DNA from 3 places in the Gordonia sp. SGD-V-85 genome. Region 1 is predicted to be linked to each of the others. Evidence: riboswitches for the same ligand, from Rfam matches in the RefSeq annotation. Region 1 holds a riboswitch; each other region holds the start of a gene.
The links. A riboswitch is a leader RNA that binds a small molecule or an ion and turns the genes downstream of it on or off. The one in region 1 is predicted to bind thiamine pyrophosphate.

Region 1 (10,048 bases):
CGATGTGGGTGTCGAGCCCACTCAACATCGACGCCGCCGAGATCATGCGCGGCGTTCTCGAGAACCACGGCCTAGCACCGGAATCCGGTATCACCCCGTCCCTGGATGTCGCACAATTGGACCTCGGGGGCAACAACTGGCTGGAGTGATTCGCGGGACGCCCCGTTGAACACGTGGGGCGGCGGCGATTGTCGCGCCGCCGCCCATGGGAATCCAGTGCACCCACCGTCGAAGTTCGCAACACCTGACTGCGTTCGCACCCCTACCATGAGGCACCGACAAGTTCGAGCCGACGAATACCGTTGCACAACATGGCTTTTTGGGATTGCCATCCGGCCACGCGGGTGTACACTCGAACGTACATTCGCAGCAACGGTTCTTCGGGGGAGGTGACCGTCATGCCCAGCACCACACCACTCGCCGACCACGGCGCGCCCGTGTCCCGCGCGGCCGAACTCGTCGCCGAACTCCACGCGAACCTCGACGAACTACAGACCGTCGACTTGTCCTCGTGCACCGACGAAGAACTGATCGACGTCGCCGCGGAGACCGAACGCGCCATCGCGCGTCTGACCGTTGCCGGTGACCGGCAGATCGATCAGGTCGAGGCCCGCGACCTACCCCGCAAGGCCGGCTGCCGAACCCTCATGCAGTTCATGACACACCGGCTACGAGTCTCGAACCCGATGCGCCGCCGTAAGCAGATGGACGCCACCGCCCACCGCACCAGCCTCGGCGGCGAGGTCCTCCCACCCGAATACCCCTGCCTCGCCGAAGCTTTCGCACAAGGAACAGTCGGCACCGCGCACGTGCAGGCCACCCTCGACGTCCTCGACCGCATCCCGGTCGCCGTCGACCACGACATCAAGGTCGCCGCTGAACGACAGATGGCCGAGATCGCCACCGACCACACCCCGGCCGACATCACCCAACTCGGCTCGCGGCTGCTTGCCCACCTCGACCCCGACGGCACCCTGGCCGATGACACCGACCAGAAACGACGCCGCGGCCTGTGGATCGGACGGCAACGCGCCGACGGCACCGCCAAAATATCGGGCACCCTGACACCCGCACTCGCCGCCCGACTCACCATGATGTTCGCCGTGTGGGGCAAACCCGGACTCAACAACCCCGACGACCCACAGTCGCCCCAAGGCCCGGCCGGCACCGCCGACCCCGAAGCCCTGGCCACCGCAGCCGACCGCGACGGCCGCACCCTCGCCCAGACCAATCACGACGCACTCGACGCCGCACTCGCCGCCGGATTCGCCGACGGAACACTCGGCACCTCGCACCGCGGCCTGCCCGTGCAACTGATCATCAAAGCCGACCTCGGCGACCTCATCCGCGAAGCCGGACTCGCGACCACCGCCACCGGAACCCTGCTGCCCATCCGGGACCTGATCGCGATGGCCGGTGACGTCCAGCCATGGTTGGCGATCTTCAAAGACGCCACCACCGTCCCCCTGCACTTCGGGCGCGGCAGACGTCTGGCCACCCGCGAACAACGCCTCGTCTCCTTCGCCCGCCCCGACGGGGAAGTGTGTTCGGCACCCGGCTGCGATCAGCCCGCCACCCAGGTCGAACTCCACCACGCCCACAAAGATTGGGCCAAAGGCGGACTCACCGACATCGACGACCTCGCCCCCGCCTGCCCGCGACACAACCGCATGGTCGGCGACCAACCCGGCCAATACACCACCCGCATCGCCCGATCCGGACCCGACGAAGGCCGCTGCCTCTGGCGATTGAACGCCGAACCCGGCGTACCACCCAATCCCGAACACCTCAACCGCCGACCCGACATACCCCGGCGGTTCGCACAACACCTGAACACCGTGCGCAACGAGATCCACAGACCTGCCACCAGGTCCGGCGACCAGTCGCGCCCGAACCGGTCGCGCCCCGACGCCGTCGGCTACGGCGACCGCGGCCGGCGCCTCGAACTCGCTTATCGCGAACTGGTCCATCCGCGAACACCGCCGGAGCACCTCACCACCCCACCGCTGACCCCGGTCGAAGCAGCACTCGCACGCATACTCGCTGACCACGCGTGATTGCACACGACACGAGGGGCCCGGCATCGGAATGCCGGGCCCCTCGTGGGTGTCAGTGCGCCTGATCAGATCAGGCCTGCGGTGCCTCCGCGAAGTTGCGGGTGACCGCCGGGTCGACCGGGATGCCCGGGCCCGTCGTCGTGGAGACGGTGACCTTCTTGATGTAGCGGCCCTTGGCGGCCGACGGCTTGGCGCGCATGATCTCGTCGTAGGCAGCGCCGTAGTTCTCGGCCAGCTTGGCCGGGTCGAACGAGGCCTTGCCGATGACGAAGTGCAGGTTCGCAGCCTTGTCGACGCGGAAGTTGATCTTGCCGCCCTTGATGTCGTTGACGGCCTTGGTGACGTCGGTGGTCACGGTGCCCGTCTTCGGGTTCGGCATCAGGCCGCGGGGTCCGAGGACACGCGCGATACGGCCGACCTTGGCCATCTGATCCGGGGTGGCGATCGCGGCGTCGAAGTCCAGCCAACCGCCCTGGATGCGCTCGATCAGATCCTCGGCGCCGACCTCGTCGGCACCGGCGGCGGCGGCCTCGGCGGCCTTGTCGCCGGCGGCGAACACGATCACACGGGCAGTCTTACCGGTGCCGTGTGGCAGATTGACGGTGCCTCGAACCATCTGGTCTGCCTTACGGGGGTCGACGCCCAGCCGGATCGCGACCTCGACGGTCGCGTCGGTGTTCTTCGACGACGTGTCCTTGGCCAGCTCCACAGCCTCCAGCGGGCTGTACAGCTTGGTCTTGTCGACCTTCTCGGCCGCGGCCGCGTAGGCCTTGCTCTTCTTGCTCATTGCTCTGTTCCTTCTCCGCCGTCAGTCGGCGGGGTGTGTGGTGCGGGCCGAGCCGGCCCTCCCACGGTGATGATGAGGTCTGTCAGCCTTCGACGGTGATGCCCATGGACCGAGCAGTACCGGCGATGATCTTCGCGGCCTGGTCGATGTCATTGGCGTTCAGGTCTTCGGCCTTGGTCTTGGCGATCTCACGGACCTGGTCCATGCTCACCTTGCCGACCTTGTTGGTGTGGGGCTCGCCGGAGCCCTTCTGCAGGCCGGCGGCCTTCAGCAGGAGCTTCGCAGCCGGCGGGGTCTTCAACTTGAAGTCGAAGGAGCGATCTTCGTACACGAAGATCTCGACCGGGATGACGTTGCCGCGCTGCGACTCGGTCGCCGCGTTGTACGCCTTGCAGAACTCCATGATGTTCACGCCGTGCTGACCGAGCGCCGGACCCACGGGCGGGGCCGGGTTGGCCTGGCCTGCCGAGATCTGGAGCTTGATGATCCCGGCGAGCTTCTTCTTCTTGGGAGGCATCTTCTGTTCCTTGCTTGTTTCCTTGCGAATCCACGCCCGCTGGAGACGTGGAAGTCTGTACCCCGAACTCGTTCGGGGTCACGGGGGCGAAAGCCCCGCGAGTTCCTGTGTTCAGTTCGCTGGGTCTACGTCACATTCGCGACGTGAGAGCCTCTGCCCTCGACGCACTTGCCGGGGGTTCACGGGGGCGGAGCCCCCGTGGGTTCAGATCTTCTCGACCTGGTTGAACCCGAGCTCGACCGGCGTCTCGCGACCGAAGATCGACACGAGGACCTTGACCTTGCGCTGCTCGGCGTTGACCTCGCTGATCGACGCGGGCAGCGTGGCGAACGGGCCGTCCATGACGGTGACCGACTCGCCGACCTCGAAGTCGACCTCGATGACGTTCGACGCGGCGGCCGCTGCGGCCTCGACGCCCTCGGCAGCGGCACCGCGCGACGCGGCGGGCTTCTTGGCCTCGGTCCGCGGCATCAGGAACTGCAGCACCTCGTTGAGCGAGAGCGGCGACGGCTTGCTGGTCATCCCGACGAAGCCGGTGACACCCGGCGTGTTGCGCACGGCGCCCCACGACTCGTCGTTGAGCTCCATGCGGACGAGGATGTAGCCCGGCAGCACCTTGCGGTTGACCTTCTTGGGCTGGCCGTTCTTGATCTCGGTGACCTCTTCGGTCGGCACCTCGACCTGGAAGATGTAGTCGCCGACGTCGAGGTTCTGCACGCGGGTCTCGAGGTTGGCCTTGACCTTGTTCTCGTAACCGGCGTAGCTGTGGATCACGTACCAGTCGCCGGGCGCGCGGCGGAGCTGCTTGCGCAGTTCCTCGACCGGATCGACCTCCGCCTCTTCCACCGGGGCCTCTTCTGCCGGTGCGTCGTCGGCGGCATCCGCGGCCTCGTCGGCATCCTCGGAGACGGTGTCCTCGGCGGGGGCCTCGTCACCCTCGACGACCGCGTCGTCGGCGACCGCGTCACCCTCGGTGTCCACCGCGTCGGTCACGGCCGCGTCGACAGCGTCGACGTCGGCAGCAGCCACGTCGACGGAATCGGTCGAGGCGAGTTCGTTCTCCGGGGTGCTCACTGCAGCCCACGCTCCTTATGGTTCATCTGGCGGTCGTGTTCCTCGTCGCCGGCCGAGCCCACCGCGTGGGTCAGCCGAACAACCAGAGCACGCCCTTGGCGAAGGCGAGGTCGAGGCCGGCAATGAACGCGGTCATCACGATGACGAACACGAGCACGACGATCGTGTAGGTGATCATCTCGCGCCGCGTAGGCCAGATGACCTTCTTCAGCTCGGCGACGACCTGCGTCAGGAAGACCCAGATCCGTACGAACGGATTCCGGCTCTCCTCGGCAGACGCCTTCTTCTTGGTCTTGCGTTCCTTGACGGCGACGGACCCCGTGTCGGAGTCGGTGTCACCGTCGGTTGCACCCGCCGCCGAGCGACGTCCGCGAGCCGAGCGCTTACCGGACGGACGCAGCTCCTTCGCGGTTCCGGTCGACGTCTCGTCGTCCGTACCCGCGTCGGTGGCCTCGTCGCGACCGTCGAGCTCAGCCGCGGCCGAATCGGCCGCAGAACCCTCTGCGGCGTCTTTGGCGCGGGCGGCCCGGTCTCGCTTGCTCAACTTCGCGGTCCTCTCGTCAGCGTGTGCCCTTCACCAGGGCAGGGGCGACAGGACTTGAACCTGCAACCTGCGGTTTTGGAGACCGCTGCTCTGCCAATTGAGCTACGCCCCTTTGCGACGCCCGCCACCGGAGTGGTCGGCGTTGCCGTCCTTCTCGATCCGGCCTCGCGGCCCGTCGACGTTTCGTCGCCGACAAAACCAACGCGCCACCCTATGGGTAGCGCGCAAGCCTGAATCAATCAGACACTTCAGTGTAGATCACCGGGGCGGTGGACCCAAAACGGGCTCGCCTCCGCTCCCCCGACGACCGTACACGCCACCCGTCCGTGAGCCGCCGGAACGGCTCGCGACCGGTCGATCAGTTGAACTGGATGACGGCCTGCGCGCGTCCGAAGATGCGGCGATCGCCCTGCTTGGCGGTGATCGCGATGGTCCCGCGACGAGTTGCGGGATCGAGCGACTTCACCTTGCCGGTGAAGTCGACGGCCGCGCTGTCGTCGGCCGGGACGTACACCGGGCTGGTGAAGCGCACGTTGTACTCGCAGAAGGCCGCCGGGTCGCCGATGAACTCGGAGACGAAGCTTGCGCCGAGCCCCATCGTCTGCATGCCGTGCGCGACGACGTCGTCCATGCCGGCCGCGTTCACGACGTGGTCGGAGAAGTGGATCGGGTTGGGGTCGCCGGCCACGCCCGCATAGTTCGCGAGATTGCCGCGCGTCAGCAGGTAGCGCTTGGGCGTGAGTTCCTGACCCACCGTGAGCGTGTCGAAGTCGACGGCACCGAAGGCGCCCGGCGACTGGGTCGGATCGGGGAGGTCGTAGCGACCCGCCTTCGGCTCGACGGTGTGCCCGGATTCGCCGATGGCGTCGACCTTGATCATCACGTGGTCGAGGGACGCCTCGAGTTCGGGGTCGACGTCCATACCGGGACGCGCGGCCAGGGAGGTCCACGTGGTCATGACCGGCTCGTCGTGCTGGTTCCAGATGACGTTCTTGGTGACCATCAAGTCGATCATCTCGGGACTGCTCACATGCCGGAACGACTCGAGCGAGACGTCGCAGATCAGGCGGTCCCCGACCTTCATCGGCTGGTGGTAGACCAGCCGCTGGTCGGTCTGCATGATCTGCCACATGTCGTAGCCGGTGACGACGTCTTCGAAGAGCTTGCGCTGGGCGATGATCCCGAGCACCGACACGTAGGTGGGCGCGGCGATCAGGCGGTCGTGGCCGAAGGCCCGGGCGCCCTCCTCGCTCCAGTGGGTCGGGTGCGCATCCTGCACCGCCATCGCGTGCTTACGGATCTCCTCGCGGCCGATCTCGTAATAGTCGTCGACCGTGTAGTGGAAGCCGACGAGGCTCTGCGTGTGGGCGGCGATCTCGTCGGGGGTCGGCTTCGCACCACCGCTCGACGCCTCGTCCGGACGATCCTGGATCTCGGCTCCGCTTACCTGTGACATTGAGCTCTACTCCTTCGGCCGACACAGCAAGACGGGCTGCCTCATCGAGAGGCAGCCCGTTGCTGGTGGTACTTCGAAACGGCCGACGACGGCGTCAGCGCGATTCCTTGTGCCCCTGATGCTTGCCGCAGTTCGGGCAGAACTTCTTGATCTCGAGGCGATCGGGATCGTTGCGGCGGTTCTTCTTCGTGATGTAGTTACGGTGCTTGCACACCTCGCAGGCCAAGGTGATCTTGGGGCGAACATCTGTTGAGGAGGCCACTTGATTGCCTTCTTTCGGGTGGTACGTGGTCGGGTTCGGAAGTTCCCTCAGGGCTTGCGACCCTTGCGCTCGGTTCCGGTCGGACCCGATGTGTAGCGGTGGAGGGACTCGATCCCTCGACCTCACGATTATGAGTCGTGCGCTCTAACCAGCTGAGCTACACCGCCCCGCGGACTTCTCGTCCAGCGAGCCCCCTGACGGAATCGAACCGTCGACCTTTTCCTTACCATGGAAACGCTCTGCCGACTGAGCTAAGGGGGCGTGCCCCGGGCGGTTGCGCCCGAGAGCCTTAACGAGGTTACACACTCGCGTCTGCGCTAGACAAATCGCTGGTCGGAGACCGTCTGTAGAGCAGTTTCGCGAGAATGGACCACGCCGTGGCAGGTATAGGATTCGAACCTATGTAGCTTGCGCGACGGATTTACAATCCGCTCCCTTTGGCCGCTCGGGCAACCTGCCGTGCCGCTCTTCCGGCCACCGTGACGGCCGTACGAACAACGCCGTGAAGAATACAACGAACACCGCATCAACGCGCAAACCGGCTGGTCAACAGGCCGGGACATGGTCTTGGCACAGGCGTCCCACCGCGACCCCCACTCCTGCTACTGTGGCTGCGTTCTGACACGGGGTGCTCCGCGACGCGGGGCTGAGATGAGACCCGAGAACCTGTCCAGGTAATGCTGACGAAGGGATGTCATGTCTGTGCATGCGCACGTGCCGGTCTCCGGCCGATTCTCCGACCACCTCTGGGAGGAGACGAAGGGGTTGCGGACGGCGATCGACGACCTCGAGTTCCTGCGGCGGCTCGGCGACGGGACGCTGCCACTCGAGGTGTTCCGCACCTACATGGAGCAGGACTCGCTGTACCTCGCCGGGTACGCGAAGGCCCTCGCCATCCTGGCGTCGAAGTCCCCCGACCCGCAGACCGCGGGGTTCTGGGCGAACTCGTCGGCCACCGCGGCCACCGTCGAGTCGGCGCTGCACGGCGACCTGCTCAACGGCGGCCAGCTGCCTCCGCGTGAGGGCGAACCCGAGCCGTCGCCGGCGTGCCTGGGGTACGTGTCCTACCTGACGGCCGTCGCCGCGACCGAGTCGTATGCGGTCGGCGCGGCCGCGGCCCTGCCCTGCTTCTGGATCTACGCGGAAGTCGGCCGGGCCCTGGCCGCGAGTGCCGCCCAGGTGCTCGCCGCCGACCCGAACCACCCCTACGCGCAGTGGGTGACCACCTACGACGCCCCGGAATTCCAAGAATCCGCCTCGCGGGCAAGGGAACTCGTGGACGCGGCTGCGGAGCACGCCGGCGAGCGCGAACGGGCCGCGATGGCGACGGCGTTCACCGTCGCCACGCGGTTCGAGCTCCTGTTCTGGGACACCGCGCTGAACCCGCAGCCGTGGCCCGCCGCATGAGCGCCCGCGCGCGCCGCCTCCTCACCGTGCTCGCCGCCGCGGTCGTCGCGTCGTCGGCGATCACCGCGTGCGGTTCGGGCGCCGGTTCGGACGGCAGCATCCGATTCGCGCTCGACTGGTCCCCGAACACCAACCACACGGGCTTGTTCGTGGCGCAGCAGCGCGGCTGGTTCGAGGAGGCCGGACTCGACGTCGAGATCCTGCCGTACAACAACACCGCCGTGGACACCATCGTGGACGCGGGCAACGCCGAGTTCGGGATCAGCACCCACAACTCGTCGACCTTCTCGCGGGCATCGGGCGCGCACACCATCTCCGTGTTCGCGCCGCTGCAGAAGTGGGCCACCGGCATCGGTGTCCGCGCCGACCGCCGCGACATCACGAGCCCGAAGGACCTCGACGGGAAGACATACGCCGGTTTCGGCGACCCGGGCGAGGAGAAGACCCTCGAGCAGGTGATCCGAAACGACGGCGGCACCGGCGAGTTCACCTCGGTGACCCTCGGGACCTCGGCATACGAGGCGGTCTACTCCGGTCAGGCCGACTTCACCGTCTCCTATCTCGCGTGGGAGGGCATCGAGGCCGAGCATCGCGGAACCCCGATGAGGTACTTCCACTACACCGACTTCGGTTTCCCGGAGGCATACGCGATCGTCGTCGACGCCAACGAGGACTGGCTGGCGGACAACCCGGACCGCGCGGCGGCCTTCGTGACGGCGCTGCAGCGCGGTTACCAGGCAGCGGCCGACGACCCGGACGCGGCGGCCCGCGACCTTCTCGCCGCCAACCCCGGTGCGTTCAACGACGAGCAGTTGGTGTTCGAGAGCCAGCGCATGCTCGCCGGTCAGTACATGAAGGACGCCGACGGCCGGGTCGGGCGGCAGACGCTCGAACAGTGGGCCGGGAACTCCGGGTTCCTGTACCGCAGCGGTCTGCTGACCGGCCCGGACGGGGCGCCGCTCACGACCGAGCCGGACTGGTCGACGTACTTCACCAATGACTACCTCGACACCCCTCGGTAGCACCGGCCTGCGTCGCATCGCGCCCGCGCTCGTCGCGGTGGTCGTCCTGGTGGCGGTCTGGCAGGTCTACGTCGACGTCAGCGGAATCCGGCCGCAGGTGCTGCCGTCGCCGTCGCGCGTCGTCGCGCAGGGTTGGTCGCACCGCGCGGAGATCGGGGTGCACGCCGCGGCGACGCTGCAGGTGACCCTGATCGGGTTCACGGTCTCGTTGGTCCTGGCCTGGCTGCTGGCCATCGTCGTCGACTTCTCGCCGGCGCTGCGACGGGCGTTCGTGCCGTTGTTCGTCGCCTCCCAGACCCTGCCGATCATCGCGATCGCACCGCTGATGATCATCTGGTTCGGCTTCGGCCTACTCCCGAAGGTGCTGGTCATCGCCCTGGTCACGTTCTTTCCGGTGGCGATCGGCCTGATCGAGGGATTCGCCGCCACCGACCGCGAGGCCGGCGCGCTGATGCGCAGCATGGGGGCCACCCGCCGCCAGGTCTTCCGCTATGTGCGGCTCCCGTCCGCGCTACCGAGGTTCTTCACCGCGTTGCGGATCGGCATCACCTATGCGGTGGTGGGCGCCGTGTTCGCCGAGTACGTCGGCGCCACCCAGGGGCTCGGCATCTACATGAGCCTGCAGAAGAACTCGTTCCGCACGGACCTGGTGCTCGCGGCCGTGCTGGTGACCGCGCTCCTGAGCGTCACGCTGTACCTGCTCACCTTCGCCGTCGAGCGGATCGTCGCGCCCTGGGCTCGCGCCGAGGACCGGAACCACCATGACTGACCACCGGCTCGTCCCAGACCACCGGCTGATCGTCGACCGGCTCACCAAGTCCTATCCCCGACCCGGACGCGGACAACCTCGCCGGGAGGTCCTCGACGGGGTGTCGTTCACCGCCGAGCCCGGCGAGTTCGTCTCCGTCATCGGGCCCAGCGG
Region 2 (10,048 bases), on a different contig from region 1:
TCGGTGACCTTGCGGTCCTCCCACTTGCGGACGAAGACGCCCTCGGCACCGAGGTGTTCGAGCAGGGGCCGCGGGAATCGATGATCCCGCTCGGCCTGCGCCGTCCAGGCCGTCACCTGCTCGTCGAACGCGGCGTCGAGCAGTTCGGCGTACGTCTGCACTGGGGTCTCCACAGTCATGTCGGGTCCGGGTCCTCTCAGGCCGGGGTGCCGGCCTTCGACCGGATGAGGTCCTCGAGGTCGCCGACGGTCTTGGACTCGAAGAGCTCCCGTTCCGACAGCTTCACGCCGAGACGCTCTTCGATCGCCACCACGCCGATGGCGAACGCCACCGAGTCCAGCCCGAGGTCGTCGATCAGCTTCGAGTCGCGGCTGATGTCGCCGAGCGCGAGGTCGAGGTCCTCTTCGAGGATGCCGCGCAGGGCTTCGGTGATGTGGTCGGACATGTGGTGGCTCCTGGGGTGGTGATGTTCGGTCGAAAGTATCGGTCGGTCAGCGCGGGACCACGTACGGGGCGACGCTGGCCAGCTTCTCGCAGGTCTCGGTGAACTCGCGCTCCGGCGTGGACTGCGCGACGATCCCGGCACCGGCACGCAGCCATGCGCCTTGCCCGGACGAGAAGATGGTGCGCAGGGCCAGGGTCGCCTCGAGCTCGCCCGTCGACGAGGCGGTGAGGATCGCGCCGGAATACAGGCCGCGGCGTCGGGGCTCGAGACGGTCGATCGCCTCCACGGCCGGGGTCTTGGGGATGCCCGACGCGGTGATCGACGGGAACACCACCTCGATTGCACGCCAAGGCGTTTCGTGATCGGCGAGGGTCCCGCGCACGGTCGAGGCCAGATGCTGGACGCTCCCGCGCTCACGAACCTCCATGAACTCACTCACGGCCGTGGTGTCCGCAGCGGCGATCGAGGAGATCTCGTCGAAGCACGCGCGCACCGACATGGCGTGCTCGGCGATCTCCTTGGCATCCGAGAGCAGGTCGGCGCGGGCCGCCGCGTCCTGCTCCGCGGAGATCCCGAAAGCCCTTGTGCCGGCCAGTGGTTCGGTGACCACGGTCCGGTCGTCGTGCACCGCGACGACGAGTTCGGGACTGAACCCGGCCGCCTGCAGGTCACCGAGCGAGAGCAGGTAGCTCCGGGCGGGGTTGTTGTCGGCGCGGCCGCGGGCGTAGGTGGCAGGGATGTCGACGTCGAACGGGATGTCGACGGCACGCGAGAGGATCACCTTCTGGTACCGCCCGGCTTCGATCTCGGCGACAGCGGTGGCCACACGGCCGCGGTAGTCGTCCGGGTCGGACTGCACGTCCACCGGCCGCGACTCGCCGGGAACGGTTGCTCGCGAGGCGATCTCGAGGAGACGACCGGCACGCTCGGCGTCGAGCGACCCGGTGTCGACCCCGTCGGCATCGACAGTCGCCTCGAACTCGGGAACGATGAGGTGCGCCAGCACCGTGTCCTCGGGAACGCGCTCGAGGATGCCGTGATACGGGGCGCAGAAGTCGAAACCGACCCAGCCGTAGACGCGCCAGTCGGAAATCGACAGCGACGCGGTCGCGGCGGCGAGCGCGTCGGCGGGGTCGCCGCGCCAGGGCGTCGTCGTGCGGTCGCCCTGATCGTCGACGATGACCTCACTGCGTGTGATCACCACGCGGGCGCGGACACCCGCCGCGAAGGTCCAGCGCCGGTCGCGCTCGTAGACGACATGGTCGCCGAATTCGCCGGAGCCGGCCCAGGCCGCCGTGATCCGCGCGGCATCGGACTCGCTCAGCGGCGAGGCCGGCGCGAGCAGGTCGACGAACTGCGCGGCGTGCGATTCGGTTGTCAGCGACATGTCCTTCGTTCCTCCGGTCGTGATGCACTCGAGCACCGATGATCATAGGGAATCTTAGGGCAGCCTAATCAAACAATCCCCCGCGGGTCGACAGCCGGCCTCCCGCCCTGCATCGACCGGTAAGGTTACCCTATCCTGCCTGTGTTTGAATGAACTCATGCCGACGCATCTCGACCCCGCGACCGATCTGCTCGACGGTTTCGCTCCCCACACCGACGCACAGGCACAGAAGTACCGCGACGCCGGCGTCTTCCTCGACCGCCCGTTGTTCGCCGGCCTCGATCTGGCCGCCGAGCGAACTCCCGACTCCCCTGCGCTGACCGACGCCTCCACCGACGGGCCGCGCACGCTCACCTATGCCGAGTTCCGCGACGCCACCCTCCGTCGTGCCGCCGGTTTCGTCGCGGCCGGACTGCGGCCGACGCAACGGGTCGTGTTGCAGCTGAACAACTCCCTCGACTTCGCGGTCACCCTGTACGGCCTCCTACGCGCGGGTGTCGTTCCGGTGATGACGCTGCCCGCGCACCGGATCACCGAGATCGCCCATCTCGCAGCCGGTGCCGGCGCGGTCGCCTACATCGGTGAGGACGGCCGCCGGGGGTTCGACTATCGCGAGCTCGCGACCGAGCTGCAGTCACGGGTGCCCGACGTCGCGCAGGTCTTCATCTCCGGCGAACCTGGTCGATTCACACCGCTCCCCGACGCCGACCCCGCCTCGGTCGAGCTCCCGGCTGCCCCCGACGCCGGGCTACCCGCCCTGTTCCTCGTGTCGGGGGGCACCACCGGACTGCCGAAACTCATCGCGCGCACGCACGACGACTACGACCTCAACGCCCGGCTGTCCGCGGACGTCGCCGGCCTCACCGCCGACGACACCTACCTCGTCGCCCTGCCGGCCGCGCACAACTTTCCGCTGTGCTGCCCGGGAATCCTGGGCGTCTTCGGTGCGGGCGGCCACGTCGTCTTAGCCGACAACCCCAGTCCGGACAACACTTTCGACCTCATCGAGCGGCACCGCGTCACGGTGACCGCGCTCGTCCCCGCGCTCGCGCAACTCTGGTGCGCGGCGACCGAGTGGGAGCCGGCGGACATCAGCTCCCTGCGCCTGCTGCAGGTGGGCGGCGCCAAGCTGGCACAGTCCGACGCCGTCGCCCTCGACGCGGCCCTCGGCCCCGTCGTCCAGCAGGTCTTCGGCATGGCCGAGGGGCTGATCTGCTACACCCGGACCGACGACCCGCGTGACTTGGTGCACCAAGTGCAAGGGGCACCGATGTCGGAGCTCGACGAGGTGCGGGTCGTCGACGAGGGCGGAGCCGATGTCCCCGACGGGGAAGAAGGTGAACTGCTGGTGCGGGGGCCCTACACGATCCGCGGTTACTACCGCGCCACGGCGCACAACGAGAAGTCCTTCACGCCGGACGGCTTCTACCGGTCCGGGGACAAGGTCACCCGGCTGCCGTCGGGGCACCTGGCCGTGACCGGCCGCATCAAGGACACCATCGTGCGCGCCGGGGAGAACGTCGCCGCCCACGACGTCGAGGAGAACCTCCTCGCCCACGATTCGGTCCGGCAGGTCGCGGTGGTCGGGCTGCCCGACGACGCGCTCGGTGAGAAGATCTGTGCGGCAGTCGTGCTCTCGCACGAACACCCCCCGGCCCGACCACTCGAGCTGGCCGCGATCCGCACCTTCCTCGCCGACCGCGGACTCGCCTCCTTCAAACTGCCCGACGTGGTCCGCGTCGTGCGCACGCTCCCGGTCACCGCAGTAGGCAAGATCGACAAAAAGGTGCTCCGCGAGACACTGCTGTCGGAGCCGTCGGCAGGCTGAGCCGAGTCGGAGCCCGCTCCTCACACCGGCGCGAGGAGCGCGACCACCGCACCATAATCCCAAGGAAGCGCATAACCCCTGCTCCCTGAGGTGCGAGGAGCGATAGCGACGAGCCTCGAAGGGTCCGGCGAGGAATGTTCCGGAGCCGCCGAGGCTTACCTTCGGATCACACCGGCGCGAGGGTCACGATCCCGGGATGGCCGTCGAGATAGTGCTTGGTGAAGGTGCACACGGGCCGCAGGCGGGCGCCCTGCTCGCGGGTGAAGTGCACGACGGTGCGGGTGAGTCGGGTGGCGAGACCATGTCCGGTGTACTCGTCGTAGAGCACGGTGTGTAGGACGGTGATGGTGGTCTGACCGTCGACCGTCTCGGTCGAATAGCCGAGCACGCCGACCAGGTCGCCGGCGACCCACAGCTCGAACCGGTCGCGGTCGGGATTGTGCACCACCTGCGAGATCTGCTGCAGGATCGACTTCGCCGACTGTGGTGGTCGCTGACGATGCTTGCGTAGCACCCGACCCTCCTCACCTCTTGATCGTGGACATCGGACCACTGACATGTGCCGTCCGAACCTCGGCATAGGCCCCGCTTGTGATCCGGGTCACACGGTACCTTACGGAACCGTAACTGATGACCCCGATCGTCCGGTCGTCGCACATCGAGACGGTCGCGCGCACCCCTACGACCCGAACGAACTCCGCGCTGTAGGGTGGCGGACGCACGACAACTACACCGCGGGGGCTCTCACGATGACCGAGGGCTGAGATGGCGACGGGCGGTCGCCGACCGCTCGAACCTGTCCGGGTAATGCCGGCGTAGGGAGACAAGCCATGGGCACACGTGTATCCGCGACTCGCGACGGCAGCGCACCCGCCGACTCAGGGTTCCTGACCCTCGGTCCGATCGAGGGCAGCACCAAGCACTACCTCACGGTCGGCGACCTGCGCGTCCCGCAGCGTCGTATCCACCTCACCAACGGCGAACACCTCGACGTCTACGACACCTCGGGTCCGTACACCGATCCGACGGCGCGCATCGACGTCGAGAAGGGCCTCGCCCCCACCCGCGACAACTGGCGCCGCCCGGAACCGGTCGACGGCGCGAGCACCCAGCTAGCTTGGGCGCGGGCCGGGATCATCACCGAAGAGATGCGGTTCATCGCCGCCCGAGAGGGCATCGACCCCGAACTGGTCCGGTCGGAGGTGGCGATCGGGCGAGCGGTCATCCCGGCGAACCACCGGCATCCGGAGTCCGAACCGATGATCATAGGCAAGAACTTCGCGGTCAAAGTCAATGCGAACATCGGTAATTCGGCGGTGCGCAGCTCGATCTCCGACGAGGTCGAGAAGATGGTGTGGGCCACCCGCTGGGGCGCCGACACGATCATGGATCTCTCGACCGGCGCCGACATCCACACCACCCGCGAGTGGATCATGCGCAACTCGCCGGTCCCCGTGGGGACGGTTCCGATCTACCAGGCGCTGGAGAAGGTCAACGGCGATCCCGCCTCGCTGACCTGGGAACTGTATCGCGACACCGTGATCGAGCAGGCCGAGCAGGGTGTCGACTACATGACCGTGCATGCCGGTGTCCTGCTGCGCTACGTTCCGCTGACCGCGAAGCGGGTGACGGGCATCGTCTCGCGCGGCGGTTCGATCATGGCGGCCTGGTGTCTCGCGCACCACCGGGAGTCATTCCTGTACACGCACTTCGACGAGTTGTGCAAGATCTTCCGCCGCTACGACATCACGTTCTCCCTCGGCGACGGCTTGCGCCCCGGATCGATCGCCGACGCGAACGACGAGGCCCAGTTCGCCGAACTCCGCACTCTCGGCGAGCTGACCGCGATCGCCAAATCGCATGGTGTGCAGGTCATGATCGAAGGCCCCGGGCACGTCCCGATGCACAAGATCGCCGAGAACGTGCGCCTGGAGGAGGAGTTGTGCGAGGAGGCCCCCTTCTACACCCTGGGTCCGCTCGCCACCGACATCGCGCCGGCCTACGACCACATCACCTCGGCCATCGGCGCGGCGATGATCGCTCAGGCCGGCACCGCGATGCTGTGCTACGTGACTCCGAAAGAGCATCTAGGACTTCCGGACCGCGACGACGTCAAGGTCGGCGTGATCACGTATAAGATCGCGGCGCACTCGGCCGACCTGGCCAAAGGCCACCCGCGGGCACAGGAACGCGACGACGCACTGAGCAAGGCGCGCTTCGAGTTCCGCTGGACCGACCAGTTCAATCTCGCCCTCGACCCCGACACCGCGCGCGCATACCACGACGAGACGCTGCCCGCCGAGCCCGCGAAGACCGCCCACTTCTGCTCGATGTGCGGACCCAAGTTCTGCTCGATGCGGATCTCGGCGGACGTCCGCGCCTACGCCGAGGAGCACGGTCTCGTCACCGCGGACGACATCGACCGGACTATCGCCGAGGGCATGGCCGCGAAGTCGGCCGAGTTCGCCGAGGCCGGTAACCGCGTGTACCTCCCGCTCCAGACGACCGGCGGCGCCTGATGCGCACAGACGACGCACGACGACGCACAGTCGACGCGAATCAGCGCACGGTCGACGAACAGGCCTACACGGGACTCCCGCTGTCACCGCCCGGAACGGCCCCGGTACGGGTCCTGACGATCGCGGGTTCGGACTCCGGCGGGGGCGCGGGAATACAGGCAGACATGCGCACCTTCGCCCTGCTCGGGGTGCACGGGTGTGTCGCGGTGACCGCGGTGACGGTCCAGAACTCGGTGGGCGTGAGCGGGTTCGAGGAGATCTCACCGCAGACCGTGGCGGCGCAGATCGACTCCGTGTCCGGTGACATCGGTGTGGCCGCGGCGAAGACCGGGATGCTCGCGTCGGCGCCCATCATCGAGGCCATCGTCGAGCAGTGCCGCACGAGTGGAATCGGCCGGGACACATCCGTTCCGCTGGTGGTCGATCCGGTGTGCGCGTCGATGCACGGCAACCAGCTGCTCGCCGACTCGGCACTCGACACCCTGCGGCACAGCCTGTTTCCCCTCGCGACGGTGGTGACACCGAACCTGGACGAGGTCCGGCTCATCACCGGCATCGCGGTCACCGATGCCGCGTCGCAGCGCGACGCGGCCAGGGCACTGCTCGATCTCGGGCCGCGCTGGGCGCTGGTGAAAGGCGGGCACCTGCGAACCTCGGACCACTCCCCCGATCTGCTCTACGACGGCGACCAGTTCATCGAGCTCAGCCACGAACGCATCGACACCCCGCACGACCACGGCGCCGGCGACACCCTCGCCGCCGCGATCGCGTGCGCGCTGGCCCACGGGCACGACGTTCCCGCGGCGGTCGGTTTCGGCAAGGACTGGGTGACCCGCTGCCTGGCGGCCGCGTATCCACTGGGCGCCGGCCACGGTCCGGTCAATCCGCTGTGGCGTGTGGGCGTCGGGTCGGCGGACTGACGCGACGCCGGTCCCGAACCGGAGAACAGACAACGCTCCCCGACGGCGACCGGCGCCATAGGGGAGCGTTGTCTGTGTCGAGGGACCGTCAGGCGGTTCCGCTGAGGGCCTTGCTCTTCAAGTGCTCGAACTCCTGAGGGGTGATCGCGCCCGAGTCGAGCAGGTTCTTCGCGTCGGCGATCTGCTGGGTCGGTGAGGTGCCTGCGACGGACCGGATGTACTCGTCGGACGCCTGCTTGGCCTCGCTGTACGCCTCACGCTGACGCTCGGCCATCCCCTTGCCCTTCGCGAGCAGGTACACGATGGCGGTGATGTACGGGAAGATGATCAGGAAGACCACCCACGCCGCCTTCGCCCACCCCGAAGCCGCCTTGTCGCGGAACAGGTCGCTGATGATGTGCCACAGGACGATCAGATAGGCCACGAACGCGAAGATGACGATCGTGTACCAGATGAAGTCCCAGAACGAATCCCACATAAGAAGTCTCCTTTGTCTAGAAGCAAGCCTGCCCGGCGCACCGGAACCGTGAATTCCCTCTGAGCATGTCACAGCTCTACGGTGGTCAGCGCAACGAACATTGAAGAAGTTCGTGAAATCCTGAGACTGCGGTATCGATCGGCAGCCGAGAACCGGGATCGATCGACTCTGACTCTCGCGAAGGGCGACATGGAATCTCACCCGGTAGGTATCGAGAAGATCGAGCTCGGTCTCGACACGTTCGGGGACATCACCGCCGAACCCGACGGCACATTGCGCTCCGGGTCGCAGACCCTGCGCGATCTGCTCGAGCAGGCCATCCTCGCCGACACGGTCGGCGTCGACTTCCTCGGTGTCGGTGAGCATCACCGCGACGACTACGCGGTGTCGGCACCCGAGGTCGTACTCGGCGCGATCGCGGCGCGCACCACCCGGATGCGTCTCGGTTCGGCCGTCACCGTCCTGAGTTCCGACGATCCGATCCGCGTGTTCCAGCGGTTCTCGACAGTCGATGCGTTGTCGTCGGGTCGCGCCGAGGTGATCCTCGGGCGCGGATCGTTCACCGAGTCGTTTCCGCTGTTCGGTTTCGACCTCTCCGACTACGAGGAACTCTTCAGCGACAAGCTGGCCCTGTTCGCCGAACTGCGCACCGGCCGACCGGTCTCATGGTCGGGTTCCACACGCAGTCCGCTGCAGTCCCAGGCGGTCTATCCCGAACTCGAGAACCCGCCCCTGCCGACGTGGATCGCGGTCGGCGGCAGCCCGGAGTCGGTGGTACGTGCCGCGTCGTACGGCCTGCCACTCATGCTCGCCATCATCGGCGGCGACCCGTTGCGCTTCACGCCGTACGTCGATCTGTATCACCGTGCCCTCCGTGAGATGGACAAGCCGCTGATGCCCGTCGGCGTGCACTCACCGGGCCATGTCGCCGACACCGACGCGCAGGCACGCGACGCCCTATGGCCGCACTACCGCGAGTACGTCGGGCGCATCGGTCGCGAACGCGGCTGGCCGCCGCCGACCCGCATCGAGTTCGAGCGGTCGACGGGACCCGGCGGCTCGCTCTACGTCGGGTCGCCCGACACCGTTGCCCGCAAGATCGCGTCGACCGTCCAAGCACTGGGACTGAGCCGATTCGACCTGAAGTATTCGCACGGGACACTCGGCCACCCCGAGCTCATGCGCAGCATCGAACTCTATGGAACGCAGGTCATCCCGCGGGTGCGCGAACTGCTCAGCGTCGGGTCAGGGTGAGCTGGAAGTCGCCTGCGGGATCGGTCCACGCCGACACGACGGACAGTCCGGCCGACTCGAGTTCTTCCGCGAGCGCCCCGGGCTGGAACTTGGTGCTGATCTCGGTGTGGATCTCGGTTCCCGCGGGCACCCGCCACGATCGGCCCAGCACACCGAAGTACGCGTCGACGTCCCGCCGGGCGCGAAGCCACATCTCGACGCGGTGCTCGCCCGGATTCCAGCGGGCGATGTGTTCGAAGTCGTCGGCGTAGAGCCCGCGAGCGTCGAGGCCGGCACGGAGCACCTCGATCATGTTCCGGTTGAAATCGGCGGTCACACCAGCACTGTCGTCGTAGGCGGCGACGAGCCGCCCGGTGTCCTTGACGAGGTCGGTACCGAGGAGGAAGTAGTCACCCGGGGACAACGAGCCGACCATCGAACGATAGAACTCCGCGCGCGCAGCAGGATCGAAGTTGCCGATCGTGCCACCGAGGAACACCGCGAGGCGCGGGCCGTCGGCGGGCGGGAGATCCAGGTCAGGCTCGGTGAAGTCGGCGACCACGGGGACGACGTCGATCCCGGGATAGTCGACGGCGAGTACTTCGGCTGTCGTCGTGAGCATCTCGGTGCTGACGTCGACGGGGACGTAGGTCGGACGCTCACCGTCGGCGGCCGCGTCCACGAAGGCGTCGAGCAGCAGACGCGTCTTGGTCGATGTGCCCGAGCCCAGTTCGACGATGACGTCGGCACGGGTCGTCGAGGCGATCTCGGCCGACCGCGCGCGCAGGATCGCGGTCTCGCGGCGGGTGGGATAGTACTCGGGCAGACGGGTGATCTCGTCGAAGAGCTTGCTGCCGCGCTCGTCGTACAACCACTTCGTGGGGAGGACCGGCGGTTGCTGCCACAATCCCGAGAGTGCGTCCGCGGCAAGGCCCCCGATGGCCGTGTCCCCGGTGGTCGCCGTCACCGGGGTGTCGCTGTCGAGGCTCATCGGGCCAGCCGGAGTCCCGAGAAGACCCAGCGCGACGGCGCCGGGAAGAAGTTTCGGTACGTCAGTCGTTCGTGACCCACAGGCGTCACCGCGCTCGCCCCGCGCAGCACATGCTGGTCGGACATGAACTTGCCGTTGTATTCACCCACCGCGCCGTTGGCGGGCACGAAGCCGGGATAGGGCAGGTACGCACTGGCAGTCCACTCCCACACATCCCCGATCATCGCCGCACCGACGCGGCCGGGAT
Region 3 (10,048 bases), on a different contig from region 1:
GAGCACAGATCGAGTTCGACCGCATCACCGTCGCGGAGGGCCGCGGCGTGGCGCGCGTACAGATCCGAGAGCGGACCGTCGACGCGCTCGGCCAGTTCGGTGAGCCGGTCGGCGACGCCGCCGTCCCCGAACCGGGCGGCGGTGTGCAGGGCCTCGGCCTCCACCGCGAACTGACCGGCGGCACGGGCGGATGCGGCCGCGGAGTGCGCGAGTTCGACGGCGGGCGTGACGGTTCCGGCGGCCGCCGACTGCCAGGCCGCCGCGATGGCGAGCATGGGCCCGAAGACGGCCACATGCTTGCCGGACCGCTTTCGCGCCTTGGCCAGCGCGGCCGCGGCACGGTCGGCCTGTCCCAGCGCACTCAGGGCCTGCACCAGGAAGATGTGGGCCGGGAAGTTCCACGACTCGGAGAACCGGCCGCTGTCGAGGATGGCGAGGGTCTGCTCCATCCGCCGGGTCACCGAGGCGCACGATCCGCGGGCGAGTTCGACTGCGGCGACGAGTATTCCGGACATCGCCCAGCCCAGGTACTGCGCGGTCTGCGCGGCGGACACGAAACGCCCCGCGGCGCCGTCCGCGTCGTCGAGTCGGCCGGTGAGGGTCAGCGCGAGGGTCTCGCCGAAACCGGTGGGGAACCGGAGCAATCCGTCCACCTCGACCTCGCGCGAGTGTTCGGCCAGCGCCCCGACCTCCGCTCCCCGACCGGCGACCGCACGGGCGAGGCTGCCACCGAAGACCGCCCACTCCACCGCCCACGGCAGCGCCCTGGATTCGGCGAGGACGGTGTCGGACAGCGTGATCGCCTCGTCGATCCGGTTCTCGAAGAGGGCGCACGCCGAGGCGATTCCGGTGACGATCGGCGCGAGTGCCGGGTGGGTGACCCGCTCGGTCAGCAACCGCAGGATCTCGTCGGCCCGATCAGCGTCGCCCAGAGCCCAGAACGTGTTGCCGATGATCGAATTGCCCCACAGCACGAGTCGACCCTCGTCGAGATCGTCGGGCGAGAAGCGGGACAGGATGTCCCGCGCCTCGTCCGGATGCCCCTGCCACATGACCGCCCGCGCGAGCAGCTCGGCCTCCTCGAGTCCACCGCCCTCGTCGAGCGCCGCCCGCGCGAATCGCTCGCCGAGCGGCGTCTGCGCGAGGTTCAGGGCATCGCGTGCGGCGGTCCGTACCAGCGCGAGGTCGATCTCCACGTCGCTCTCGATCGCGAGATCGGCGAGCCGAATCCGCTCGGCCGGCGTGTTCGTGGGCCGTGACTGCAACGCCTCGACGAGCCGGCCACGCAGCCGCCGCGACGACACGAGACCCAGGCGGCGCCGGATCACCTCACCGAACAGCGGATGGTGGAAGGCGACGTCGAGACGCCGCCCGTCGCGGGTGATGCGCACCAGCCCGGCGATCTCCGCCTCTTCGACGGCTTCTTCGCCGGCGAGCTCGGCGAGGACGTCGATGTCGAGGGGTTCGCACAGACTGAGGTATTTGAGGGCCCCGAGGACCGGCGCGTCGAGTTGCTCGATCCGCCCCTCGAGCAGCGATGCGAGCTCCGAGGTGATGGCGGCGCGTCCGCGTAGCTGCCACACGCCGTTGACCTGCCGCAGCGTGTCGGCCTGCCGCGCACCGTCGACGAGATGCCGTAGGAACAGGGCGTTCCCACCGGAGGCCTCCCACATGAGATCGGCCGAATGCTCCTCGAGCTGCCCGCCGAGCACCGACTCGATGAGGTCGACGCTCTGCTCTTTGGTGAACGGCGACAACGTGATCCGCGTGAGGTGATTGTCCTTCCACAGCGAGGTCACCGCATCCGGGACGGTCTCGCCGCTGCGGACCGTCGCGACGATGTGCACCGCACGGTCGATCGCGAGCTGATGCAGCAGCGTCGCCGACAGTTCATCGAGCAGGTGGGCGTCGTCGACCCCGATCACGACATCGCCGTCGGCGAGGAGCGATTCACGGGCCGCCGCAAGGTAGGTGACCGGATCGCTCGACGTCGCCGGACCGACGAGATGCGCGAACACACCGAGCGGGATGGAGCGCGCGGACTCGGTGCCCGCCACCCAGCGCACCCCGGTCGGCAACTCGGCGGTGACGTGCCGGGCGAGGGTCGTCTTGCCCACGCCGGAGTCACCGGTCAGGACCACCCCACAGCCGGTCGTCTCACCCCTGAGAGCCGCCTGGATCGTGCGGAACTCCCGATCGCGCTCGACGAGCGGCCAATTCGTGGACATAACCGCGAATTTTAGTCTGCTGGGCCCTACAATGGGCCGCCCGGAAGCACCAATGTGGTCCGACCGGATGGCCCTGTCGACACACGGCTAATCCCGGATTTGACATCGGCGGAAGAAAATCCGCGAACTACGCATCCCGGGCATTGGTCACGGCCACTGCCGCCGCCAGCAACACGATCGTGAAGCCCGCGAAGTAGGCCAACGAACCGTAGGCGTTCCAGTGGAAGGTGTCGCTCCCGCCGGCGAGGAAGTTCCACCCGTTCAGGAACGGCAGGACCGACACGATGTGCTCACCCACGCGCGGCAGCACCGACACGATGCGCTCGAGGGCCAGCATCCAGACGAGCACGATCGCCACCGCACCCGCCGAATGCCGCACCAGCGCGCCCACCGCGAGGCCGATCAGCGCGCACAGCATCGCGAAAACCGGCGTCCCCCAGAGATGCCGGACGGTCTCGGGTCCGGTCAGCGAGACTCCGACGCCGGCGAGCACCTGCGCCGCCACGACCGCGACGACGGACACGATGGCCACCACCGCGAACGAGAGTCCGCCGAACACGACCGCTTTCGCGAGGAGGACCTGTGGCCGACGCGGGATCGCCGCGAACGTCGGTCGGATCGTGCCGAAGCGATATTCGGTGGTGACGCCCAGGATCGCCATGATCGCGAGCACCGCGACCCCGAACTGGTTGACGCCGAGCAGGAAGTCGTCGGTCAGGGTGTCGGTCTCGCCGGGACTGCCGTAGGAACCGCCGGCGATGGCGCCGAGCAGCACCGCGAAGCCCAGGCCCAGCACCACGACGACGCCGAGGCACCAGTACGGCGACCGGGTGCTGGCGAGTTTGATCCGTTCGGCGTTGATCGCGGCGATCACCGGTTCACTCCCCCGTGGTTCCCGACGGCCCGGTTGTGGGCGTCGGGGTCGTGGACGGCGCGGTTGTCGACGGCGGTGTAGTCGACGGCGTGCGCCGTCATCGACATGAAGACCTCTTCCAGTGACGCCGACTCGGCGGCGAGTTCGTGCAGGGTGATGCCCGCGGCGGCGGCGAGGTCGCCGACCCGATCGGTCGTGGTGTCCGGCACGCGCATCACCGGGCGCCCGTGGGCATCCGGGTCACCCGGCGCGGGATTCAGCCCCGCCGACGCGAGCGCGGCGTGCAACTGTTCGAGCCGCGGGCCGCGCACCCGCACCGACTGCCGGGCCCGCCCGGTGAACTCCGCCACCGAACAGTCGGCGATCAGCCGGCCCCGCCCGATGACGACGAGATGGTCTGCGGTGAGCGACATCTCGGTGAGCAGATGGCTCGACACGAGTACCGTTCGCCCCTCCGCGGCGAGCTTGCGCATGAACCCGCGGATCCACACGATGCCCTCCGGGTCGAGGCCGTTGACCGGCTCGTCGAACAGCAGTGTGTGCGGGTCGCCGATCAGGGCACCCGCCAGCCCGAGCCGCTGCGACATACCGAGCGAGAAGCCGCCGGCGCGCTTCTTGGCCACCGAGGTGAGCCCGACCGTCTCGAGCACCTCGTCGACGCGGGCGGCCGGGATCCGGTTGCTCGCCGCGAGCCACCGCAGGTGTGACCGCGCACTGCGATTGGGGTGCACCCACCGGGCGTCGAGCAGCGCACCGACCTGCCGCAGCGGATGCTCGAGGTCCCGGTAGCGCTGCCCGTTGATCGTCGCCGTGCCCGACGTCGGGCGGTCGAGTCCGAGCATCATCCGCATGGTCGTCGACTTACCCGCACCGTTGGGCCCCAGGAAACCGGTGACCCGTCCCGGCCCCACCTCGAAGGTGAGGTCGTCGACCGCGCGTTGACCGCCGAAGTCCTTCGTCAGATTCGCTACCTGCAACACGCCTCGACCATAGCCGCCGAACCCGGAGCGGCCCGGTCCGTCGTTCGGATGGCCGGTCGCGGGATCGCGCGTCAGTCCCGGTCGCGCCCGGGCGAGGACGCGTGCGCCCAGAAGCGCTTGGGGATCCGGCCGGCGCGCGCGGCCAGTCGGCCCCCGGCCACCGCGTGCCGCATCGCCGTCGCCATCAGTTCGGGGTTCTCCGCCCGGGTGACCGCCGTGGCCAGAAGCACGCCGTCGCAACCGAGTTCCATCGCCAGGGCCGCGTCGCTCGCCGTCCCGATGCCCGCGTCGAGAATGACCGGCAGCGGGTCGTCGAAGCGGGTGCGGCAGTCGTCGACGATCATCTCGATGTTGTGCGGGTTGAGGATTCCGAGTCCGGTCCCGATGGGCGATCCGAGGGGCATCACCGCCGCCACCCCGAGATCGGCGAGGCGCGCGGCCAGGACCGGATCGTCGTTGGTGTAGGCCAGCACGACGAAACCATCGGCCACCAGTGCGGCCGCGGCGTCGACGAGTTCGATGGCGTCGGGCATCAGGGTGCGTTCGTCCGCGACCACCTCGAGCTTCACCCAGTCGGTCTCGAACGCCTCGCGCGCCAGCTGGGCGGTCAGGACGGCCTCGGCGGTGGTGTGACAGCCCGCGGTGTTGGGCAGGACGGCGATGTCGAGCCGGCGCAGCAGATCGAAGACCCCGGTGCCCGAGGCCGCGTCGACGCGCCGAACCGCGACGGTGGTCAGCTCGGTCCCCGACGCGACCAGCGCGCGTTCCAGGGTCGCGAGATTCGACGCGCCGCCGGTGCCGGTGATGAGTCGCGACGAGAAGTCGCGACCGGCGATGCGCAGATGGTCCGCATCCGGGATCGTCTCGTCGCCGGACTTCTGCTCGGTCCGCGAGGCGTCGGGCTTCAGATCGGCGAGCTCAGCCACCCTGCACCGCCGTGACGATCTCGACGACGGCACCGTCGGTCATGGTGTGCCGGTCCCAGCGGCCGCGCGGGACGACCGCGCCGTCCACCGCGACCGCTATCCCCCGGTCCGGCAACCCCAGCCCGGTGACGACGTCGCGCACCGACGTGTCGGCGCCGACGTCGACGCTCTTGCCGTTGACGGTGATGCTGGCGGTGATACTCATTCCTCTGCTCCTTCCAGAATCGACAGCACGCGGGCGGCGGTGCCCGGGGCGAGGACGATCCCGTTGCGCCCGTGCCCGGTCGCCACGACCGTTCGTGTGTCCACACGGGTGACGATCGGCAATCCGTCCGCGGTGCACGGCCGCAGACCCGCCCCTGCTTCGGTCAGTTCGTAGGTCCGCAGCCCGGGGAAGACCTCGATCGCGTCGGCGAGCAGATCCGCGACCCCGCCGGCCTGCGGCGCGCGGTCGGCCGTCCCCTCGGCCTCGTACTGGGTGGCGCCGACGACGACTCCGTCCTCGCGCGGCACCAGGTACACGGCCCGCCCGTGGAGGCGTGCCCGGACGACGTGACCGGGCGGCGGCACCGACCAGCGCGTGCGGCGCAGACGGAGGATCTCCCCCTTCGCCGCATGCAGGTCCACGTCCGGCCAGAGGGCCGCGGTGCCGAGTCCGGCGGCGAGCAGGATCTGGGTGTCGGAACCGAGCTCGTTGAGATCGGCCAGGGATTCGACACGCGCGGAGACCAACTCGGCACCCGCCGACGTCGTGGCGGCGCGCAACGCCTCGAGCAGCCGCCGGTTGTCGACGGACCACTCGCCGATCGCGCGGTAGCCACCGACCAGTCGAGAGCTCAGCGACGGTTCCAGGGTCCGGATGTCGCGGCCGGTCACCGGCTGCAGCGCGGCATCGGTGGCGGGCTGCCCGGCCCAGACGAAATCGGCGAGATGCCGCAGGTATTCGATGTCGGTGGCCGAGGCCGCGACGAACAGCGAGTCGGTGGCGGTGACGACACCCGGGTCGTCGAGCCGCTTCACGAGCGCCGGCCACAGCCGGACCGATTCGACCGAGAGGGCCAGGGACGCGTCCTCGCCGGGATGACCCTCGCCGAGTGAACCGAGCATGCCGCCGGCGACCCAGGACGCGCGCTCGTCGGTGCCGGCGTCGAGGACGCGAACCCGCCATCCGGCGTCGGCCGCGGTGAGCGCACAGGTCAGCCCGATGACACCGCCCCCGACGACCGTCAGGGCGCGGTGGGCAGGGCGCTGCGGTGGGGAATCCACGCTGGGAATCACCTTCCTTCGCCGGAATGACCCGGATCAGGTTCGACGGTCAGCGGAATCTGTCCGCACTCTCAGCCCGGCCGATCCGGACTCCCGTGTGTTCGTGCGATCCACCCTACGCCGGGGCGTCGGGGGTCCGGTTAGCCTGGTCGGCGTGACGACCCCGAACCGCACCAGCTCCGCGTCGACGGACCCCGGCTCCGCGACGGACCGTCGCCGGCGGCTCTCCACGGCCCGCCTGTACCTGTGCACCGACGCCCGGCGCGAACGCGGTGACCTGCTCGACTTCGTCGACGCAGCGCTCGCGGGCGGCGTCGACATCGTGCAGCTGCGCGACAAGAACTCGCCGGGCGAGCGCGAATTCGGGACCCTGGAGGCGGGCGAGGAACTCGAGATCCTCGCGGGCATGCGGACGGTCGCCGACGCGCACGGTGCCCTGCTGGCGGTCAACGACCGCGCCGACATCGCGGCGCTCTCCGGGGCCGATGTCCTGCACGTCGGACAGGGCGACCTGTCGCCGTCGGCGGCCCGCCGGATCGTCGGACCGGACGTCGTCATCGGCGCCTCGACCCACGACCCCGCGCAGGCCGCCGCCGCGATCGCCGACGACGACGTCGACTACTTCTGCGTCGGTCCGTGCTGGACCACCCCCACCAAACCGGGCCGCGCCGCCGCCGGCCTCGACCTCGTGTCCTCAACGGCCGCAACACAATCAGCCAAGCCGTGGTTCGCCATCGGCGGGGTCGACGCCGGCCGCGTCGGGGAGGTCACCGCGCTCGGGGCGCGGCGCATCGTCGTCGTACGGGCCATCACCGCGGCCGACGACCCGGCCGCCGCAGCCGGCGACCTCGCCGCGATGCTCTAGCGGTTCCCTGGCGGAAACACGTTTGCCCGGTCGGTGTCGCGGGTCTATGGTGGACCGATCATGTTGTGCATCACGAGCGTTCTCGTAACCCGCCGCAGCGGGGTCTGAATCTGACCGACCCCCCGCTGCGGGTCGGTTGCGCTCTCCAGTCGGTCATCCGTTCTTCGACCGAAATCGGTTTTCGAGATGCACCCTCTTCATCTACCTCGTCGATCCTGTTCGTGGACCGAGCGCGACGACCGGCACGGCGGCGACCACTTCGCCGCACGTTTCGGCCGCCCGCTTCCCCCCGGGATGCACGAGGAGGCCGCCGGGATGACCTGGCAGGAATTCACCGACGAGTACTCCCGTGGCGGCACGATCCGGCTGGGCTCATTCTCCGCCGTCCCGTGCTCGGGCGACCTGGTCGAGTGCCGCGCGACGCTCGCGATCGCCGACCGCATCATGTCCCGCAGCGCCGTCGCCGCCGGCCCCGTCGGGGCAATGACCTCGATCCTCTACGACGTCGGCGCCCCGGTTCAGATCGTCCGGCTGCACCAGCGGGTCGTCGACGGCCTGGTCACGACGTTCCTGCTCTGCGAGCACGACGGCCGGCAGGCCTGGGCCGTCGGTGAGGGCGCGAGCAGCGACGAGGCGAACGTCCACGCGCTGGTCGCCGGGGCGAACCGACTGCTCGAGTCCGACCGCGCCGGGGTGTGAGGGCTCAGCTCTGGGGATCCAACATCGCGATCCGCTCGCGGAGGACGGGCCACGCAAGTCCGAACGCGGGGTGCAGCGGGAGTTGATCGACGCGCTTCTCGTCGACCCATCGCAGTTCCGTGGATTCGAAGTTGGCGACCGTGCGGACCGGCGAGTCCGTCTCGGCGATGACCGTCGTGTAGGTCCATCCGCCGGGCGCCTCGAGGGTGACGACCGCGGCGACGACGCGCAGGTCGTCGGCGGTGATCCCGGCTTCTTCCTCGGCCTCGCGGATCGCGGTGTCGATGGCACCCTCATGCGAGTCGCGGGCCCCGCCGGGTAGCGCCCACGTGCCGCCCTGGTGCGACCACGCGGCGCGGTGTTGGAGGAGCACCCCGGTCGATCCGTCCGGCAGCGGCGCCCGCAGCAGCAGACCTGCCGCGCCGTGGATACCCCAGTATCGAGAACCGTCGGGATCGATCACCCAGCCGTCGCCGTCGCCGCGCACCACGCCTCCTCGCAACCCGGTCGCCCCGACCGGGTGCCTCCACCGTAAGTGAGATGCGCAACACCTGCCAGGGAGACTCCGAAGCCCTCTCATCGCGGCTCGGAACCACGAGGTGCCATCGACGAGCACCTGGCACGCGCGAACCGCCGAGGTCGGCGGCGCGGCGCTGGTCGACTCGGGAGGAACCCGGCACGATGACATAGGGTGAAACACGCACGACCCGGTGAACGATGACCCAGATGACACAACCCCTGACGTTGATCGCCCGGTCACGCGAATCCGGAACGGGGAACCGGTGACCGTAGGACCGCACCGGAGACGATCCAGCGTTTGAGAAGGGATCAGGTAGGTGACCGGCGACGCGTCCTCCGTGCGGACGGCGCTGACGCGTGGCGGTCGCACGATCCGTCCGGCGCAGGCCTCACCCCCGATCCGACAGGTGCTGGCCGACCGACGCGAACTCGTCGCCACCGCCCGGGAACGCGCCCAGTCCCCGTTCCAGACCCTGCGCCACTTCGCGGTCACGACCCCGGGCAAGCTGATCATCATCTGCGGAATCCTGGCGCTCGGCTGTCTGAGCACCGGCCTGTACGCATCGACGGTCCTGGAGGATCGCACCCAGACCCTGCAGCGCCTCATCGATCGGACCGAACCGCTCGCCGAGGCCGCGCAGGTTCTCTACAGCTCGCTGTCGATCGCCGATGCGTCGGCGAACGCGGCCTTCATCTCCGGCGGACTGGAGACCCCCGATCTGCGGCAGCGCTACTCCGACGCGCTGGCGACGGCGTCGTCGTCGCTGATCCTGGCCACCGGTACCTCCAGCGAACCCGGTTCCGGCATGGTGTCGGACCGGGCCGAGCAGGCGGTCAGCGCCGATCTCGAGACCCTGTCCACCTCGATCCCGGTCTACAGCGGACTCATCGAGACGGCGCGGACGAACAACCGGCTCGGCAACCCGGTGGGATCGGCGTATCTCGGCCAGGCGTCGTCGATGATGCAGGACCAGATCCTCCCGGCCGCCCAGCGCCTCTACGAACGGCGATCGATGGCCATCGCCGACCCCCAGCAGACGCTCACCCGTCCACCCTGGACCGTGTATGCGCCGCTCCTGTTCCTGCTCGCCGCGCTTGTCCTGACGTCGCGCTACCTGGCGCGGCGGACCCGGCGGCGGTTCAACATCGGCATCGTGGCGGCCATCTTCGCCCTCAGCGTCGGGACCCTGTGGTTGCTCGCCTCCGGTCTGATGTCGGTGGCCGCCACCAGCGATGCCCGCACCGAGGGCGCCGACCCGCTCCGCGACCTGACCGCCGCCCGGATCCTCACCCAGCAGGCGCGGTCGGCCGAGACGCTCTCGCTCATCCGCCGCGGTGATCAGGGCGGTCTCGAGCGCAGCTTCTCCGCGGCGACCAGCGAGATCGGCAACATCGTCGACGACGTCCGCGAGGGCACCGAAGACGGCGACAGCGCGGTCACCGGCGAACAACTGGACACGGTCACGGCGGCGCTGACCGAGTGGCGCCGCACCGACGCCGCGGTCCGCCGCTACATCCAGACCGGCAACTTCGGTCTCGCGCGCCTGCACACCGTCGGCGACGGACCGGACAGTTCGGCCCGCGCCTACACCGCGGTGGACACCGCGCTGGTCGATGCGATCACGACTGCCCGGAACTCCTTCCGGGACGACATCAACACCGCGCAACGGGTCCTCGGGTTCACCGGCACC

Region 2: another riboswitch for thiamine pyrophosphate. It lies ahead of thiC (phosphomethylpyrimidine synthase ThiC); the one in region 1 lies ahead of AS181_RS20440 (TenA family protein).
Region 3: another riboswitch for thiamine pyrophosphate. It lies ahead of thiO (glycine oxidase ThiO); the one in region 1 lies ahead of AS181_RS20440 (TenA family protein).

Annotation. Positions count from the first base shown of each region.
Region 1 covers NZ_LNQO01000022.1:54,813-64,860, forward strand. Annotated here, with positions in the region: gene AS181_RS20380 (ABC transporter substrate-binding protein) at 1-149, shown strand, start outside; gene AS181_RS20385 (HNH endonuclease signature motif containing protein) at 399-2,057, shown strand; gene rplA (50S ribosomal protein L1) at 2,128-2,844, opposite strand; gene rplK (50S ribosomal protein L11) at 2,927-3,361, opposite strand; gene nusG (transcription termination/antitermination protein NusG) at 3,566-4,435, opposite strand; gene secE (preprotein translocase subunit SecE) at 4,506-4,979, opposite strand; tRNA gene AS181_RS20410 (tRNA-Trp) at 5,019-5,091, opposite strand; gene AS181_RS20415 (fused (3R)-hydroxyacyl-ACP dehydratase subunits HadA/HadB) at 5,338-6,435, opposite strand; gene rpmG (50S ribosomal protein L33) at 6,530-6,697, opposite strand; tRNA gene AS181_RS20425 (tRNA-Met) at 6,791-6,864, opposite strand; tRNA gene AS181_RS20430 (tRNA-Thr) at 6,886-6,958, opposite strand; tRNA gene AS181_RS20435 (tRNA-Tyr) at 7,076-7,156, opposite strand; TPP riboswitch at 7,312-7,406, shown strand; gene AS181_RS20440 (TenA family protein) at 7,394-8,104, shown strand; gene AS181_RS20445 (ABC transporter substrate-binding protein) at 8,101-9,126, shown strand; gene AS181_RS20450 (ABC transporter permease) at 9,101-9,895, shown strand; gene AS181_RS20455 (ABC transporter ATP-binding protein) at 9,888-10,048, shown strand, end outside.
Region 2 covers NZ_LNQO01000006.1:264,900-274,947, forward strand. Annotated here, with positions in the region: gene AS181_RS09710 (acyl-CoA dehydrogenase family protein) at 1-179, opposite strand, end outside; gene AS181_RS09715 (acyl carrier protein) at 197-445, opposite strand; gene AS181_RS09720 (salicylate synthase) at 492-1,832, opposite strand; gene AS181_RS09725 ((2,3-dihydroxybenzoyl)adenylate synthase) at 1,990-3,660, shown strand; gene AS181_RS09730 (GNAT family N-acetyltransferase) at 3,827-4,174, opposite strand; TPP riboswitch at 4,385-4,499, shown strand; gene thiC (phosphomethylpyrimidine synthase ThiC) at 4,491-6,179, shown strand; gene thiD (bifunctional hydroxymethylpyrimidine kinase/phosphomethylpyrimidine kinase) at 6,179-7,099, shown strand; gene AS181_RS09745 (SHOCT domain-containing protein) at 7,188-7,577, opposite strand; gene AS181_RS09750 (LLM class flavin-dependent oxidoreductase) at 7,767-8,831, shown strand; gene egtD (L-histidine N(alpha)-methyltransferase) at 8,812-9,801, opposite strand; gene egtB (ergothioneine biosynthesis protein EgtB) at 9,798-10,048, opposite strand, start outside.
Region 3 covers NZ_LNQO01000001.1:23,173-33,220, reverse strand. Annotated here, with positions in the region: gene AS181_RS00135 (LuxR C-terminal-related transcriptional regulator) at 1-2,228, opposite strand, end outside; gene AS181_RS00130 (ABC transporter permease) at 2,356-3,102, opposite strand; gene AS181_RS00125 (ABC transporter ATP-binding protein) at 3,099-4,082, opposite strand; gene AS181_RS00120 (thiazole synthase) at 4,154-4,942, opposite strand; gene thiS (sulfur carrier protein ThiS) at 5,001-5,213, opposite strand; gene thiO (glycine oxidase ThiO) at 5,210-6,274, opposite strand; TPP riboswitch at 6,270-6,381, opposite strand; gene thiE (thiamine phosphate synthase) at 6,429-7,139, shown strand; gene AS181_RS00100 (hypothetical protein) at 7,455-7,838, shown strand; gene AS181_RS00095 (NUDIX hydrolase) at 7,843-8,325, opposite strand; gene AS181_RS00090 (hypothetical protein) at 8,675-10,048, shown strand, end outside.